DNA from 3 places in the Vibrio sp. STUT-A11 genome. Region 1 is predicted to be linked to each of the others. Evidence: riboswitches for the same ligand, from Rfam matches in the RefSeq annotation. Region 1 holds a riboswitch; each other region holds the start of a gene.

Region 1 (5,645 bases):
ACACCCCGAACTCTGTTGTTGTTCTGAGTAATCAAATACAGCAAACTGTCCCTGCCAACCAATGGCCGCCGCAGATATCAAAGGCGTACTTTGCTGAAAACAGACTTGATTAATCAGCTGCCGAGTTGGCATGTTGTCACTACAGTCGAGTACAACATCGGCAAGCATCACTTCCAATTGCAGCTGAGATTTATCGAGACGTTTCGGAATAGTTCTAACTTGAACCAGTGAATTAAGGGCGCCTAACTGTTGAGCAGTAGCTTCAGTTTTCATCCGGTTGATATCATGCTCTCGATAAACAACCTGTCGTTGTAAGTTGCTGCTATCAACATAGTCATCATCAACAACCACCAACTTACCCACCCCAGAGGCTGCTAAATACAGGCTTGCCGCACTGCCTAGTCCGCCACACCCAATAACTAGAACATGAGACTGTCTAAGTTTAGCTTGTCCTGATTCACCGATTTCAGGTAGCGCAATTTGACGCTGATAGCGAATGAACTCTTTATCAGTAAGCACTTTCACTCTCCACTACCTGCAATGGCTGAGCGCTACCCATCAATTGATTGAAAAACTCAATCACCGATTTTGGCGACTCAGACAACGTTATGGCTCTAACCACAGCTAAACTGGATACACCGCATCGCCAAACAAGCGCTGCATTAAATTGATCAATACCGCCAATAGCGACAGTTGGATAGCCAACTTGCTTTCCATATGGAATGCTGTCTATCAGCTTTTGATACAAAGCTAAACGAATCAAACCTTGTGGCTTTGATGGCATTTGCTTAGTCGTGGTCGGAAAGATATGACCTAGCGCGATATAGCTTGGATTGATTTGGACAATTCGCAGCAGCTCATAGTAACCATGCGTTGACAGTCCTAAATGAATCCCCGCTTCACTCAACTGAATCAAGTTAGATTCTTCGATATCTTCCTGACCAAGGTGCACACCAAACGCGGCGTGCTTAATAGCAAGCTGCCAATAGTCATTAATGAAGACCTGCGCATCATATTGACGTCCCAGTTCAATAGCGCGAACAATCTGTTCTTCGAGATCAGACTGGTCAGGATTTTTGATACGTAGCTGGATGGTCTTAATACCCAACGGTAGAAGCCGCTCTATCCAACTGACATCATCAACAACGGGATAAAGCCCTAAGCTGTCTTTATCAAGGCAGGGAAAACTAACCGCTTCGCTTTGCGATGACCAACCAACTTGAATACCCAAGCGAGCATCTTCTAGAACAGGGGTTGGAAAATCAGCAAAGTGAGATGCCCACTCGTGAAGCGTACATGTTTCACCGTTAAACAGTGTTTCACGTGAAACATTCGTCATTGCACGAGCTAATGTCAAAGCGTCTTCAATTGGAAATTCGAAAGCCAACAGCGTCACCGTCCAAGCTAAGTGATGCTCTGCTTGAAAGGTATTTGAAGCTGACAAGTTCGCTGACAACGCTCTTACTTCATCAGTAATTGGATGACGCCAGATATCTAATAGAGCAGTGTTGTCATCGCTGCTTGGCTTTGGAGAAGTATCCGCGATACCAATAAAAATAGCCGAGGAACTTTGCTGACTCGTTTCCTTCAAAGGTAAATTCGATTGGTAATAAAGCGTAAAATCACCAGTTAAAGCTTCATCGGAACCATCAACTAGATCAGTGCCCACACACACTGTTTTATTTGGGTCGAGAACAAGTTGAATCAAATGAGTTGGGCTAACGCCCAACTCAAGTTCTTCAGTACTAAAACCCTGTTCTTTCGCCAATAATAAACATTGCTGAACGACACCCGTTAGCTCTATTAATGATGACGGAATAAGGATTTTAGTCATTACTCATCCACCTCAGCGTGTACAGCTGGGTGATAAAGTTCTGACCCTGTGGCACGAAACTCTTCTGACTTTTGACGCATGCCTTCTAACGGATCATCCAGCATTTTGATAGAAATCGCCTGATCAGCCGCAACTTGCTCGGTGTCTTTCGCGTATTCTCTGACTTCCTGAGAAATCTTCATCGAGCAGAATTTAGGGCCACACATTGAACAGAAGTGAGCCACTTTCCCAGACTCTTGCGGCAGTGTTTCGTCATGGAAAGAACGCGCAGTATCAGGGTCCAATGACAAGTTGAATTGGTCTTCCCAACGGAATTCAAAACGTGCTTTAGATAGCGCATTATCACGGACCTGTGCACCTGGATGCCCTTTTGCCAAGTCAGCAGCATGTGCAGCCAGCTTGTAGGTGATCATGCCGGTCTTCACATCTTCCTTGTTTGGCAGACCTAAGTGTTCCTTAGGTGTGACATAACACAACATTGCACAGCCATACCAACCAATCATCGCCGCACCAATACCGGAAGTAATATGGTCGTAGCCCGGTGCAATATCAGTAGTTAGTGGACCTAAGGTGTAGAACGGTGCTTCATGACAATGTTCCAGTTGCTGATCCATGTTCTCTTTGATCATGTGCATTGGGATATGTCCTGGGCCTTCGATGATCACCTGTACGTCATACTCCCAGGCAACCTTAGTCAACTCACCAAGGGTTCTTAATTCAGCAAACTGTGCTTCGTCATTAGCGTCTGCGACTGAACCAGGACGTAGGCCATCACCCAATGAAAGTGCAACGTCATACTTAGCACAGATTTCACAGATTTCGCGGAAGTGAGTGTAAAGGAAGCTTTCCTGATGATGCGCTAAACACCATTTAGCAATGATGGAGCCACCTCGAGAAACGATGCCAGTAACACGTTTTGCCGTCATCGGAACATAACGGAGTAACAAACCTGCGTGAATGGTAAAGTAATCCACGCCTTGCTCTGCCTGCTCGATTAAGGTGTCACGCATCACTTCCCAGTTTAAGTTTTCCGCAATACCATTTACTTTTTCTAGCGCCTGATACATTGGAACTGTACCAATTGGCACCGGGCTATTACGTAAAATCCATTCACGGGTTTCGTGGATGTTGCGCCCGGTAGAGAGATCCATAACGGTATCCCCACCCCAACGCGTGGCCCATACGAGTTTTTCTACTTCTTCTTCGATTGAAGATGTCACCGACGAGTTACCAATGTTCGCGTTCACTTTGACTAAGAAGTTACGCCCGATAATCATTGGTTCTGATTCTGGATGGTTGATATTTGATGGAATGATGGCACGACCTTCTGCCACTTCTTTGCGGACAAACTCAGCAGTAATGTCTTTTGGTAGATTAGCTCCAAAGTTTTGGCCTGGGTGCTGCTGGTTTAGCACTTCATCACGATACTTAGCGCGCCCCATGTTTTCACGTAGAGCGATGAACTCCATTTCAGGCGTAATAATCCCTTTACGTGCGTAGTGAAGCTGAGTGACACAGTGCCCTTCTTTAGCACGTCGAATATGAGGCAGATTTCCGTAACGCAGCTCGTCCAACGTTTCATCTTCCAAACGCTCTTTTGCGTAAACAGAGCTGACATCTTGAAGAATTTCAGTGTCGTTTCGTTCTTCAATCCAGCCCTCTCTAAGCTTCGGTAAGCCATTGTAAAGGTCGATAGAGTGATATGGATCAGTGTATACACCAGAGGTATCATAAACACGTACCGACTCGTTTGGCTCGAAAACAGGAGCCTCTTTGGTACCACCGATAAGGCTGTCAGCTAAAGAGATCTCACGCATCGGGACACGGATATCTGGGCGTGAGCCTTCTACATAGACTTTGTTTGAATTTGGGTACGGCTGTACTGAGAGAGTTTCAATAAACTGTTTTGCTTCCAGTCTCGCTTGTTTGCGATTCGACATAGCATTTTTCCTTGCTTGTTATTTTAAATAAAAAGTATTGGGATAAAAATGCTTGGCGGATAGATGCGACAAGAGGGGTCGAATAAAGAACTGACAGAGCTCTAAAACAACATTCGACGTTTTGATAGGTTAGCCAGATTAGATCTGGTGTAGGTATCTTCTCCTGTTCCCTTCGCTGGTACTAACCAGATCAGGTTCAACGGATCCCGAATTAACGGTCTCAGCCTTATGGCACTCCGACAAGTGAAGTCAGTATATAAAAACGGCTTGATTAAACCAAGCCGAACAAATCAGATTTTATAGCTTTTTCTAGTTGCGCATCATTAATTGGAAGCCAATCCACGCAGCAGAAATACTCAGCGTCACATTCAACAGGATATTCAAACCCATTTTAAAAAAAGCACCTTGCTGCATAAGGAGCACATTATCCATCGAGAATGTGGAAAACGTGGTCAAAGCCCCTAAAAAGCCTAAGCCAACGATTTGTCGCCAAGGGTCGGTTGCCAACATCTCGTTCTCAAAAGCGGCAATCAATAATCCCATAATAAAAGAACCGACGACGTTAACGGTTAGCGTACCATAAGGGAAACCACGGCCTAAAAGAGTTACACACAACTCAGAAATAAGGTAACGAGAACACGCCCCAAATGCCCCACCCACGGCGATAAAACCTAAAATATAAAGTTGTCCCATAATCCCCCCAAATTTTTATGGCGACATTGTAATCAAAATCGCCTTAAGATCGTTAATACAATCTTAGAATTCAACTAATAAGTCCTAGCCGACATAAAAACATTTTAAATGTTACAGGTGTCACTTTTTGGATATTTTATGAGATGAAAATGAAAAAAGCCCCAGTCTTTCGACTGAGGCTTTAAACATGGCAGGGGTGGAGAGATTCGAACTCCCAACACGCGGATTTGGAATCCGCTGCTCTGCCAATTGGAGCTACACCCCTAGAAATAGGTAATCAAATTGTCGATGGATTAAGAGATTCAAACTCCCAACACGCGCCATCTCGCAAACTTTGGGGAATCCGCTGCTCTGCCAATTGGAGCTACACCCCTGAAGAATTTATTATATTCTAAATTCGACAAAACCTCGCATAAGCGAGGCTCTATATAAGTGGCGGAATGGCCGGGCTTGCGTTCAAGCGGGACTCATTCGACCGAAGGTCGAAACCTTCAAATTAAGTGGCGGAGTGGACGGGACTCGAACCCGCGACCCCCGGCGTGACAGGCCGGTATTCTAACCAACTGAACTACCACTCCGCAGTGGCATCATCCGCATAAGCAGATGTCCGCTTTTGTCTTCACTTTTCAAAAAAGTGAAAATAAAACTAAAGCCTGGCGATGTCCTACTCTCACATGGGGAAGCCCCACACTACCATCGGCGCTAATTCGTTTCACTTCTGAGTTCGGAATGGAAATCAGGTGGGTCCAAATCGCTATGGTCGCCAAGCAAATTCTTACTCTCTATTTCTAGAGAAAACTTGGAAAGCTGTTGTTAATTCTCGTTTTTACACATTCAATGTTCTTTCATTGAGTCCATCAAAACCCCTTGGGTGTTGTATGGTTAAGCCTCACGGGCAATTAGTACAGGTTAGCTCAACGCCTCACAACGCTTACACACCCTGCCTATCAACGTCGTAGTCTACGACAACCCTTTAGGATACTTAAAGTATCAGGGAGAACTCATCTCAAGGCTCGCTTCCCGCTTAGATGCTTTCAGCGGTTATCGATCCCGAACTTAGCTACCGGGCAATGCGTCTGGCGACACAACCCGAACACCAGAGGTTCGTCCACTCCGGTCCTCTCGTACTAGGAGCAGCCCCTTTCAATTCTCCAACGCCCACGGCAGATAGGGACCGA
Region 2 (5,645 bases), 390 kb from region 1:
GGTCTGATGCTGGTCGAAAACGACGGGAAAATGATCGTTGATATGGTGGAGTTTGGTAGTCCTGCTGAATCTTCAGGTATCGATTTTGACTGGGAGATTAAATCCGTTGTTCAAGACGCTGACCGTCCAATGAAAGAGTGGGTGTTTGTGCCTTGCTTATTGATTCTGCTGGCACTTGCTATGAACCAGAAACGTCGTGCGCGCAGAGAACAACTGAACGCATAACCGATTTACCCCTGGGAAACCGGGGGTTGAGTGAGAGAAACTGAATGTATAAACAAATTCTTGTTCCGGTAGATCTTAATGATCAAGGCTTCTCAGACCGAGCGGTGGAACTGGCTGTTTGGCAGGCGAAGCAAGCGAATGCGGTAGTCCACCTTCTGACTGTTGTACCTGGCATCCATATGTCAATGGTCGCCACTTACTTTCCGAAAGATGCAGCTCTTAAAATGAAGCAAGATGTCGAACAGCAGTTGACGACATTTGCCAAAGACAACATCAAGGAAGACGTCACCTACAGTATCCACGTGGCCGAAGGTAAACCTTATACAACGATCATTGAACACGCTAAGCGCTTAGGCATCGACCTTATCATCATGCCAAGCCACAAGCGTTCGAAAATCAATAAAGTGATGCTCGGTTCAGTCGCGAGTAAGGTTGTGGAATACTCTCCGGTTAACGTGATGGTAGTGAAGCCACAAAGCTAGACTCGCGAAACAATCGCGATAAAAAAAGGTTGATGTTCTCATCAACCTTTTATTTTTCTATCTAAACAGAGCTTATCCAGCTGCCCGAACGAAGGCTTGTAAAGCCTCACTTGAATGTGTCATGCAGAGCTGACCTATCTCACCTGCCGCCTCAATTTTTCCACCCGCAACAAATGCAAAGTGACTTGCTATGGCTTTTGCATCACTCAGGTGATGAGTCACCATCAGAACGGTAATCCCTCGCTCAGCGGCTAATCGTTTCACTAAGCTCAGCATCTCTTCACGCAGCACAGGATCGAGCGCAGAGAATGGTTCATCCAACAGCCACACCGGATGAGGCTGGACAAAACAACGGGCTAACGCAACACGTTGGCGTTGACCGCCAGAGAGATGCTCTGGCAATCGGTCGAGGTACTCTGCAACACCAACCTGCTGCGCAGCTTGCTCAACCTGAAGTTTTTGGTCTGCGGTGAGCTTTAAGCCCGGATGCAATCCTAAACTGATGTTGTCACGCACCGACAAATGGGCAAATAAGTTATGCTCCTGAAACAACATTGAGAATGGACGCAGATAAGGTTCTTTACTGACAATGGATTCGCCATCAACTTGGATATCCCCTTGGTCAGGGTGGATAAAGCCAGCAACCAGTGCCAACAATGTCGATTTACCCGCCCCACTCGGCCCCATCAACGACACAATCTGACCGCGCTCGATGGTTAAATCAAAACGAAACAGTTCACTTTGATAAGTGTATTGCACGTCATCCAACACTAACATTGTGTGCTCTCCTTCGTTTTAATACTTTCTCAATCAGAGTAAAACAGCCAACACTAAGCAAAAGTAAGGTGACCGAAACCACCGCTGCCGCTTCCATCTGATAACTGCCGAGTAGTTGGAATAAATACAACGGCAAGGTTCTGAATTCTTGTCCGCCAAATAGCGCAATCGCACTCAAATCCCCTATCGCAAACATAAAGCTGATTGCGAAAGCGTGAGCAAAGGGTTTACGTAGTGCTCGCCATTCCACGACTTTAAATCGCTGCCAGCCTCGCATCCCCAGGCTGGCACAAACATATTGATATTGCTGTTCGATATGCAGCATCGGCTGCGCTAACGTCTTAATCACATACGGCAGCGCCATCAAACCGTTGACCAGTATGACGACAAAAAATGCCAGACTGAAAACATCAGTAAAGGAACGGAGCAACAAAAACAAACCAGTACTGATCACCAAACCCGGCGTTACCAAAATAATGGTACCAACTAACTCAATGTGATCCGCCCGTGAGTTTTTATACTCCAGGCGCAAACGCCGACTGGTGAGCAAAATGGAAACGCCAGCAGCCACTGCAAGAGTGCTCGCCATTGTTGCTACTTTTAAAGAGTTGAATAGCGCAGACCAAAAACGTTCGTCATTTAATACCGAGCCAACCTGTTGATTTATGCCGCTCAGAATCACCATCGCAAGTGGTGGGATAACCAGTAAAAAGGCACCCATGATCCAAAAGCTATCCCAAGCTTTTGACCACCCATGATCCTTCGTTAAGTATTGCTGTACCGATGTGCTGCCAGAGCTTATAGACACTGGCTTTGTCAGCTTCTGTACGCCTATCGCGATCACACCGCACAACAACATTTGCCACAGTGCTAATAGCGCGCCGGCCTGCAGGTCAAAGTCAAATTTTATCGCTTGGTAAATGGCCAACTCAATGGTGGTCGATTTAGGCCCGCCTCCCAGTGCCATCACCGTGGCGAAACTGGTAAAGCACAGCATAAAGACAAGGCCACTTACATGTGGCAATTGTTGTCTTAATCGAGGCCACTCAACCCAACGAAACTTATCCCAATGGCTCATGCCGAGATGAGCACATAGCTTATGTTGCTCAGCAGGAATCGACTCCAGTGTTTGCAACAATAATCGCGCAGCGTAAGGCAGATTAAAGAACACATGCGCCAGCAAAATGCCGTTCAAACCATAGATCGAGAATGGCAGCTTGGCATCAAGGGTTTGCAACCATTGGGCAATCAAACCGCTATTGCCATATATCGCCAGCAAGCCAAAAACCCCGACTAAAACAGGCAGAACTAAGGTGGAAGCGAACAGTTTGAGCAGTAATGGCTTACCGAAAAATTCACGGCGGGAAAGCGAATGGGCGACGGGAATCGCCAAACCCACACTAAGCAACGTGGATAGAAAAGCCTGATAGAAGCTGAACTTAGTAACGTGCTGATAATAGGGATCATGCCAAATCAGCGACACATCCAGAGACGGAGCCTGAACAGCCAAAGCACTCAGCGCAGAAAGAACAAAGGCCGCGATGACTATCGCGACCCCTATGCCTAATTTGGGTACAGTATTCAAACGGAACTCTTAGAAAGTCAGGGCGCTTTGCCATTCACGAATCCAAGTCTTACGCATTTTTGCCACTTCATCGGCGCTAAAGCTCAACGGCTTACTTGGTACGTTCAAGGTTTCAAAGCCTTTTGGAAGGGCAACGTCAGTGACTGGGTACATCCAGTTACCCGTTGGCATGGCTGACTGGAACTCGTCACTCAGAATAAAACTCAAGAACTCGTCCGCCAGCTTGGCATTGTTTGAGTCTTTCACCTTGGCCGCGACTTCCACTTGCATGTAATGCCCTTCAGCGAAATCTGCTGTGGCAAATTTTGCATCTTCTTCGGCAATCAAGTGGTAGGCTGGTGATGTGGTGTAAGAGAGCACTAAGTCTGATTCACCCTTGAGGAACATGGAGTACGCTTCTGACCAACCTTTAGTCACCGTGACGGTTTTATCTGCCAGCTGCTGCCACGCTTGTGTCGCACTGTCGCCATAGATTGACTTCATCCACAGCATCAAACCCTGCCCCGGAGTTGAAGTACGAGGGTCCTGATAAATCACTTTAAGATCATCACGCTCTTCCACCAGCTCTTTCATGCTTTTTGGTGGGTTAGCCAACTTTTCTTTATTGTAAACGAACGCGAAATAACCATAGTCATAAGGCACGAAGGTTTTATCGTTCCAGCCATTTGGTAACACAGTTTTAGAGGTATCAACATGGTGCTCAGCCAACAAACCTGTTTTCTGCGCTTCCGCCATCAGGTTGTTATCCAGACCTAACACGATATCCGCTTTGCTGTTACTGCCTTCCAGACGCAGGCGGTTCAAAATCGATACACCGTCATCAAGAGCAACGAAATTTACGTCACAGCCGCATTTCGCTTCAAAAGCTTGTTCGATTTTAGGACCCGGTCCCCAATCCGCAGCGAATGAGTCGTAGGTGTAGATGGTTAATGTGTTTTCAGCAGCGAATGCTGAAGTTGTTGTCATTGCAGCAAGGGCAATCAGGCTTAGAGTGGGTTTCACTGCTCGCTCTCCATGTCTATTTCAGAGAAATTAGTTGAGCGGCACAGGTTTGAGGCGGCTATTGGGATGGCTAATATCCAGACTCAATTCCTACGCCAGCATTATCTGGTTCAGGTATTACGGGTCCCCATAGCCTAACTAGGTTAAGCCATTAGGTCTCAGCGCCCTTAAGTATTGATGAACACAATACAAAATGGGGTTGCTCCCCGATGAGTTGGATGGATTGTATACCCAAACCCCCTCGCGATGCTAGGTTACGCGAGGGGGTTTGGTACTTAGATGAAGATCGGGCTACGTAGCAAGATAACTATTTATGAACGTTGGTCGTATCCCCAGCGCGGGACCAATCCTTGCTCAATCCCCAGATGGTCGAGAATTCGCGCCACCATAAAGTCGATTAAGTCTTCGATAGTCTTTGGCTGATGATAAAAACCCGGCGCTGCTGGCATGATGGTTACGCCCATTTGCGACAGCTTGTGCATATTTTCCAGATGTAGGGTCGAAAATGGCGTTTCACGCACTACCAGAAGCAGCTGGCCACGCTCTTTCATCACCACATCGGCGGCACGCTCAATCAGGTTATCCGACATACCATGTGCAATCGCCGCGACGCTGCCTGCCGAACACGGACAAACCACCATTTGTTTTGGAGCCGCAGAGCCTGAAGCCACTGGCGAGAACCAATCATCTTTACCACAGACAGTAATGTTGTCAGGATTACACTTCAGGTGCTCCACCAGCGCTTTTTGCGCCGCATCAGGACCACTTGGCAGCTTCAGGTCATGCTCGGTTGCCATCACAACCCTCGCCGCGGAAGATATCAACACATAGACGTGATAATCCGCAGCGACCAAACATTGCAGAAGTCTCAAGCCATAAGGCGCACCAGAAGCGCCAGTCAGTGCTAGGGTAATGGCTTTTTTTTGTTGATGTTTTTTGTCAGACATAAGGATTAAGCTTTTTGTTTTAATTGTTCGAGAAGTTTACCGTGAATACCGCCAAAGCCACCATTGCTCATAACCAGAATTTGGTCATCAGGCTTTGCACGTTCAACGATTTTCGCAACAAAACGGTCTAAATCAGCGTCAACAAAAGCCGGTTGCTGGCATTGGTCTGCAATTTCCTGTACCGACCATTCAATATTGTCTGGCTGGAACAAAAATACTTCATCGGCACTGTGCAATGACTCCGCCAGCGTATTCTTGTGCACACCACGCTTCATGGTGGCGGAGCGAGGCTCCAGTACTGCTAAGATACGTTTGTCACCCACCTTGTTACGCAGGCCACCAACTGTTAGTTCAATAGCAGTAGGATGATGAGCAAAATCGTCGTAAACCGCCACACCTTGCTCTTCACCTTTAAGCTCTAAGCGGCGTTTAGTATTGATAAAACGGTCCAATGCCTGACAGGCTAACTCTGGAGTCACGCCGACGTGCCTTGCCGCTGCGATCGCCATCAGAGCATTGTCCACGTTGTGATCGCCGACTAAGTTCCACTCCACAATGCCGACTTTCTCACCTTGCAGCGATACTTCGAACTTCGAGCCATCGACGACCAGTTTATGCGCTTGCCAG
Region 3 (5,645 bases), on a different replicon from region 1:
TCGACGTTGATCGCTGCTGTAGCTCGCGCTTTGGATGCATCAATTGGTATGGGCAAAGAACAGCTGCGTGACGTTGAGCCAGGTATTACGGTTCGTACCGTTAGTTTTGAGCGTTTGGTTCAAGAACTGGCTGAAGACCATCAGCTATATATGTTGGATAAAAAAGGCGATTTCGTTCGTGATGCAGAAATTGGGGCAAACCCTTGTTTCTTGCTAACTGATCACATTCCAATGCCGAAGAAGTCATTCAACAGTTTGAAACGCCTTGGGACAGAAAAAATCAGCCTTGGTCCTAAGATGCTGTTTGCTTCTCAGTGCGTGGTGTTGATCCACAATGAATTGGATATTCGCGAATTCTAGCGCTTTCCCGACAGATGGTTAAAAACGAAAGAGGACTCGATGGAGTCCTCTTTTTGTTTCTAGGTTGAAGATGATGGGCTTATTTGCCGCCGATGCTCAAACGTGCAAAGCGCACATCTGGTGCAAAGAAAGTTCGGCTATCATTGATCAGTTGGGCATCTCCAACCGCTTCCACTTCTTGCAACATTTTGTAGAAGTTACCTGCAACAGTAATTCCACGTACTGGCTGAACTCGTTGACCATCTCGGCATAAGAACCCGCTAGCACCAAACGAGAAATCACCGCTGACAGCATCTGCGCCAGAATGAACACCCTGAAGTTCTACTAGTTCAAGGTACTCACCCGCTTTAACTTCAGCAACACTGCTCTTACCCGTAGCAATCACTTTGTGGTTAGCCGCAACATCTAGGCTTGATTTCGCTCCTCGAGCAGCACTCGCGGTTGAAACGGCACCTAAGTAGCTTGCGGTGTGACTGTTGTGTAATAACGTATTGAGCTGACCATTCTCAATTAACACATTGTCCTGAGTTGCAAAGCCTTCACTATCAAAACCACAAATCGCCATACCATTTGCCATGTATGCAGTGTCAGTAAAGGTAATCAATTCACTTGCAACGCTTTGACCAAGCTTGTTACCCAATGGTGTAATCCCTTTCACTGCGCTTACACCAGAGAAAGCACTGCCGAATGCACCGAACAAACTGCTAAGCGCATCGATATGGAAGATAGCTGGATAGTTGCCAGTTTTAACCGGACCGCCATCAAGCAGGTCACGAGCTAAGTTGTAACCCTCTTCAATACAGAAAGCCGAGTTCAACTCGTCGAAACGACGCCCTACTGACATTTTACCCGCCATCGACTGTTTGCCATCTTTTTCAAAAAGCGTGTAGGCGTAACAGTTGAAAGAGCGCTCGAAGTGCTGACACAGAGTACCTTGCGTATTAGCAATGATCAGTTGATTTTCACCATCGCTATAGCCGTTGTATGGCGAGCTTGAAGCATGAGGTAAGCTGACCACGCCTTGCTCAAGCGCCAGAGAAAGCTCGATTTTTTCATCAACGGACGTAGTATCTTCCTGCGCAATTTCAGCCACATCAGTGGTGATCTGGCTGTCTACACAGCTAATTGTTTGATGCTCATCTTGCTTGGAGAAGCGTGCACTCTGCAACGCATTCGTCAGCATCAAGTCTAGGCTTGACTGTTCTAGTGACTCAGAGTAACTGGTCGCTACTCGTGCATCTTTTACCACTCGAACACCTAGTACCTGGCTCGAGCTTACTTTGTATTCATCCAGCTTGCCTTGGTTCGCTTTCAAAGAGAAGCTGCTGTTGCGGTTAACAATCACATCCGCTTCTGCGCCTTGGCGTTTGGCTTCTGACAAGACGTAATCAACGGCATTAAGAAGTTGTTGTTCTTGGCTCATTAGTTACCACCTCCTACCAGAATATTGTCAACTTTGAGCGAAGGCTGACCGACGGTTGTTGGTACAGCACCACTCACAGAACCACACATACCTGGAGCGAGTGCCATGTCCTTACCCACCATGCTGATTTCTTTCAGAACTTTAGGGCCGGTACTGATCAGCGTTGCCGCTTTGAGTGGTTTGGTGATTTTGCCGTTTTCGATCAGATAAGCTTCGCGTACTGCAAAGTTGAACTCGCCCGTACCTGGTTGCACAGAACCGCCGCCCATTTTCTTGGCGTAAATACCACGCTCAACACCTGCCAGCATGTCGTCCAGTGAATACTCACCTTCTTCAATAAAGGTGTTACGCATACGCGAAGTCGGAGCGAACTTATAGTTTTGGCGGCGGCCTGAACCAGTTGGCTCATAACCCGTTTTCATGCCGCCCATTTTGTCGACCATAAAGCTAGTTAACTTACCGTCTTTGATAAGTTGAGTGCGCTGAGTAGGCAACCCTTCGTCATCGACATGAATTGAGCCCCATTCATTGGTCATCGTGCCATCATCGACGGCGTTTACGGCCGTATGAGCAATCATTTCGCCCATCTTATCGTGGAACACTGACGCCTTCTTAGCGACCGATGTGGTTTCAAGCAAGTGACCACACGCTTCGTGGAAAATAACACCACCAAAACCATTGCCGATAACCACTGGCATTTCACCCGATGGACACGCATCTGCACCAAGCTTAACCAAAGCTTGTTGTGCGATAGTTTGACCCAGTTCCTTGGCATCTATCTGCTCACTGAACTCCCAGCCAGCCAGTGCACCAGGACCTTCCATGCCAGAAGACTGTTCATTGCCTTTTTGCGCAACGGTGTTACCTGCGACGCGAATGTAATGACGCGTATCATCAACGTGTAAACCTTCCGAGTTGAAGATAGATACCTGCTGCTCTCGCTGTAGCACACTACCAATAAACTGGCTGATGTATTCACTTTCCGCTCGTGCCGCTTGGTCAACTTGCAAAAGAAACGCGATTTTAGAATCCAGATTGGCGTCTTTGCTCAGAGGCAAACGGCATCCGTGCTGAACTGGGTAGCGATTCAAATTAATAGAACCCGCAGATGCGATTTGCTCACGTTTGTCTTTCGCAGCCAGCAACGAGGTGACGCGTTTTAGTTCTGCTTCGTCTGTGCTGTTGGTGTAACCATAAAGCACTTTGTGACCGAAGAAAAGGCGAATACCGATACCAAAATCGATACCGGAATTGACCTTATCCACCTCACCAGATGCTATCTGGACGGTGTTAGTTTGATGATGTTCAACGAATAGCTCAGCGAAATCAGCTCCTAAAAAAAGAGCATGATCGATCACTGACTTCGCTGTTACAGAATTAAGCATGAAGTCTCCTTGCTTGATGATCGTCTTAGCCTTCCTAAATAACTTACTGCTAATTCAGTAACGTTAAATTGGCAATACGTTAAATTTTAACATCTTATTAACCTTGTTTTGTGCTAATCCTTGCTAAGTGACACCACGATTGATTATGAAATATTCCAGTTTCTGCACATAAACCAGAGAGTTGCACTGGTCAATTCCGCGCTACAAAACATATAATGGCTACTCTATCACTCACAACACATAAATGAACACTTAAAAAACGTATCCCTTAAGTAAGTGTCCTGCTATCATCCAAACGAAATAGTCGGGGGGCCACGTATTACACGTTGGCTGAGATCGAAATTCGAGACCCGTTGAACCTGATTCAGTTAGCACTGACGTAGGGAACTATGCGCACTTTGCCTTTCGCCTAACTTACTAGGCACGCTGCAGCGGATACGAAAATCGATCTGCCTACCGTGGTCAAAGTCAGTTCCTATACGTCTTGTAATAGGAGCGACCATGACGCAGCACTCACAGCCTAATTCTCACAAGACGCCATCTTCAACCACCCCAATCGTATTAACGATCGCCGGTTCAGACAGTGGCGGCGGCGCTGGCATTCAGGCAGACATCAAAGCCATGTCGGCAACGGGCAGTTTTGCTTGCTCTGTCATTACTGCAATTACCTCGCAAAATACTCAAGGCGTTTCCGCCATTTTTCCTATTCCGCTTGAGCATGTAGAAAGCCAACTCGATGCCGTCTTTACCGACCTTAATATCGTGGCGGTTAAAGTCGGCATGCTGGCCGATGCCAACATCATCAAAGTGGTGGCTAACAAAATTAAACAATACCAACCGAAGCATCTGGTCATTGACCCAGTAATGGTGGCCACCAGCGGTGATTTATTGCTGGAACACTCTGCGATAAGCACATTAAAAGAAGAACTCATCCCTCTCGCCGACATCATCACCCCTAATCTTCCTGAAGGTGCCGCGTTAACTGGGAAACCTGTGCCAGAATCCGAAGCGGAAATGAATCAGATGATTGACAACCTTCGCTCTCTTGGTGCTAAAGCGGTTTTGTTGAAAGGCGGTCACCTAGAGAAAGATGAAAACAGTAACGACCTGCTTATCCTGCAGGATTCTGCAGAATTGATCAGTTCAAAACGTTTCCCAACCAAAAACACCCACGGCACAGGCTGTACCCTTTCTTCTGCGATCGCCTCTTACCTTGGCCAAGGCAATAACCTACACAAAGCCGTGCATTTAGGTAAACAGTATATCTCTCAAGCTATCGCCCATGCCGATGAGCTGGAAGTCGGTAAAGGTCACGGCCCGGTTCACCACTTCTTCGCAGGCCCCAATTTTGGGAAATGTCACAATGTGCACTAAAGCGATTGGTATTCAGTTTAGTGATGCATGTTTGCAATACAACGACAGCCAAACACCTACGCTGGCAGGGGTGAATATGACCATTCCTGCAGGTCAGTGGACGGTTTTACTGGGGCGAAGCGGCTGCGGTAAAACCACCATTTTGCGTTATCTTGCCGGTTTACTTGATGAACAGGTGAAATGGCAAGGTGAACTGACGACCACTGACGGAATAGCTTTGCACGAGCGTATCGCTTACATGGCTCAACAGGACTTGTTACTGCCGTGGCTCAACGCGCTGGACAACGTTTGTTTGAGTTCTCGCTTTTCTCACGCCAACTCAAATTCCGCAAGGGAGAAGCAGCGCGCTATTCAATTGCTCGAACAAGTTGGATTAGCTGACTACGCCTACGCTAAGCCAACGCAACTTTCCGGAGGTATGCGCCAGCGTGTTGCTCTTGCTCGTACACTGATGCAGGACAAACCTCTGGTCTTGATGGACGAGCCTTTCTCTGCGCTCGATGCCGTTACTCGTCATAAGCTGCAAACCTTATCGGCCACACTGCTCAAAGGAAAAACGGTCGTGCTGATTACTCACGATCCGCAAGAAGCCGTTCGTCTTGCCAACCAATTGTATGTACTGCAAGGCACACCTGCACAAGCTAAACCTCTGCTGGTGCCAGATACGATGCCTCCTCGCGTGCTTGATGGCGAATGTGCCGCCTTGCAACAAGCGATCTTGGATCAACTGGAGAAAGATTATGAGTGATATGACTCAATACAACTCCGTCTCAGACCGTATCAGCAAAAAAGAACGAGTCACCCATCCAGCTCTGCGCTTGGTGATCAGCACAGCGGTCATTTTAGGTCTGTGGCAACTGATTGTCGTGGCGTTCAATATGCCCAGCTTCATTTTGCCTGCGCCTGTTGATGTGCTGAATAGATTGCTCTCCCGCTATGACGTGTTGCTCGTACACACCTGGGTCACGGCACAGGAAATCCTGCTTGGTCTTGGACTCGGTTTATCGATGGGATTGCTGTTTGCGCTGCAAATGTTGCTGTTCGAACCACTAAAACGCTGGCTGCTACCGATTCTGATTGCTAGCCAGGCAATTCCGGTATTT

What was found. Region 1 has a riboswitch for thiamine pyrophosphate ahead of thiC (phosphomethylpyrimidine synthase ThiC). Riboswitches for the same ligand answer to the same signal wherever they lie in the genome.
Region 2: another riboswitch for thiamine pyrophosphate. It lies ahead of thiB (thiamine ABC transporter substrate binding subunit); the one in region 1 lies ahead of thiC (phosphomethylpyrimidine synthase ThiC).
Region 3: another riboswitch for thiamine pyrophosphate. It lies ahead of thiD (bifunctional hydroxymethylpyrimidine kinase/phosphomethylpyrimidine kinase); the one in region 1 lies ahead of thiC (phosphomethylpyrimidine synthase ThiC).

Annotation. Positions count from the first base shown of each region.
Region 1 is NZ_AP026763.1:30,279-35,923, reverse strand. It holds gene thiF (thiazole biosynthesis adenylyltransferase ThiF) at 1-519, opposite strand, end outside; gene OO774_RS00155 (thiamine phosphate synthase) at 509-1,834, opposite strand; gene thiC (phosphomethylpyrimidine synthase ThiC) at 1,834-3,774, opposite strand; TPP riboswitch at 3,925-4,023, opposite strand; gene crcB (fluoride efflux transporter CrcB) at 4,084-4,467, opposite strand; tRNA gene OO774_RS00140 (tRNA-Trp) at 4,656-4,732, opposite strand; tRNA gene OO774_RS00135 (tRNA-Asp) at 4,969-5,045, opposite strand; rRNA gene rrf (5S ribosomal RNA) at 5,119-5,235, opposite strand; rRNA gene OO774_RS00125 (23S ribosomal RNA) at 5,346-5,645, opposite strand, start outside.
Region 2 is NZ_AP026763.1:3,011,700-3,017,344, forward strand. It holds gene OO774_RS13995 (TRAP transporter permease) at 1-225, shown strand, start outside; gene OO774_RS14000 (universal stress protein) at 270-707, shown strand; gene thiQ (thiamine ABC transporter ATP-binding protein) at 780-1,484, opposite strand; gene thiP (thiamine/thiamine pyrophosphate ABC transporter permease ThiP) at 1,468-3,069, opposite strand; gene thiB (thiamine ABC transporter substrate binding subunit) at 3,079-4,071, opposite strand; TPP riboswitch at 4,142-4,290, opposite strand; gene OO774_RS14020 (flavin prenyltransferase UbiX) at 4,383-5,018, opposite strand; gene mpl (UDP-N-acetylmuramate:L-alanyl-gamma-D-glutamyl-meso-diaminopimelate ligase) at 5,024-5,645, opposite strand, start outside.
Region 3 is NZ_AP026764.1:578,245-583,889, reverse strand. It holds gene trmY (tRNA (pseudouridine(54)-N(1))-methyltransferase TrmY) at 1-360, shown strand, start outside; gene OO774_RS18205 (TldD/PmbA family protein) at 440-1,783, opposite strand; gene OO774_RS18200 (TldD/PmbA family protein) at 1,783-3,168, opposite strand; TPP riboswitch at 3,464-3,571, shown strand; gene thiD (bifunctional hydroxymethylpyrimidine kinase/phosphomethylpyrimidine kinase) at 3,670-4,542, shown strand; gene OO774_RS18190 (ABC transporter ATP-binding protein) at 4,532-5,290, shown strand; gene OO774_RS18185 (ABC transporter permease) at 5,283-5,645, shown strand, end outside.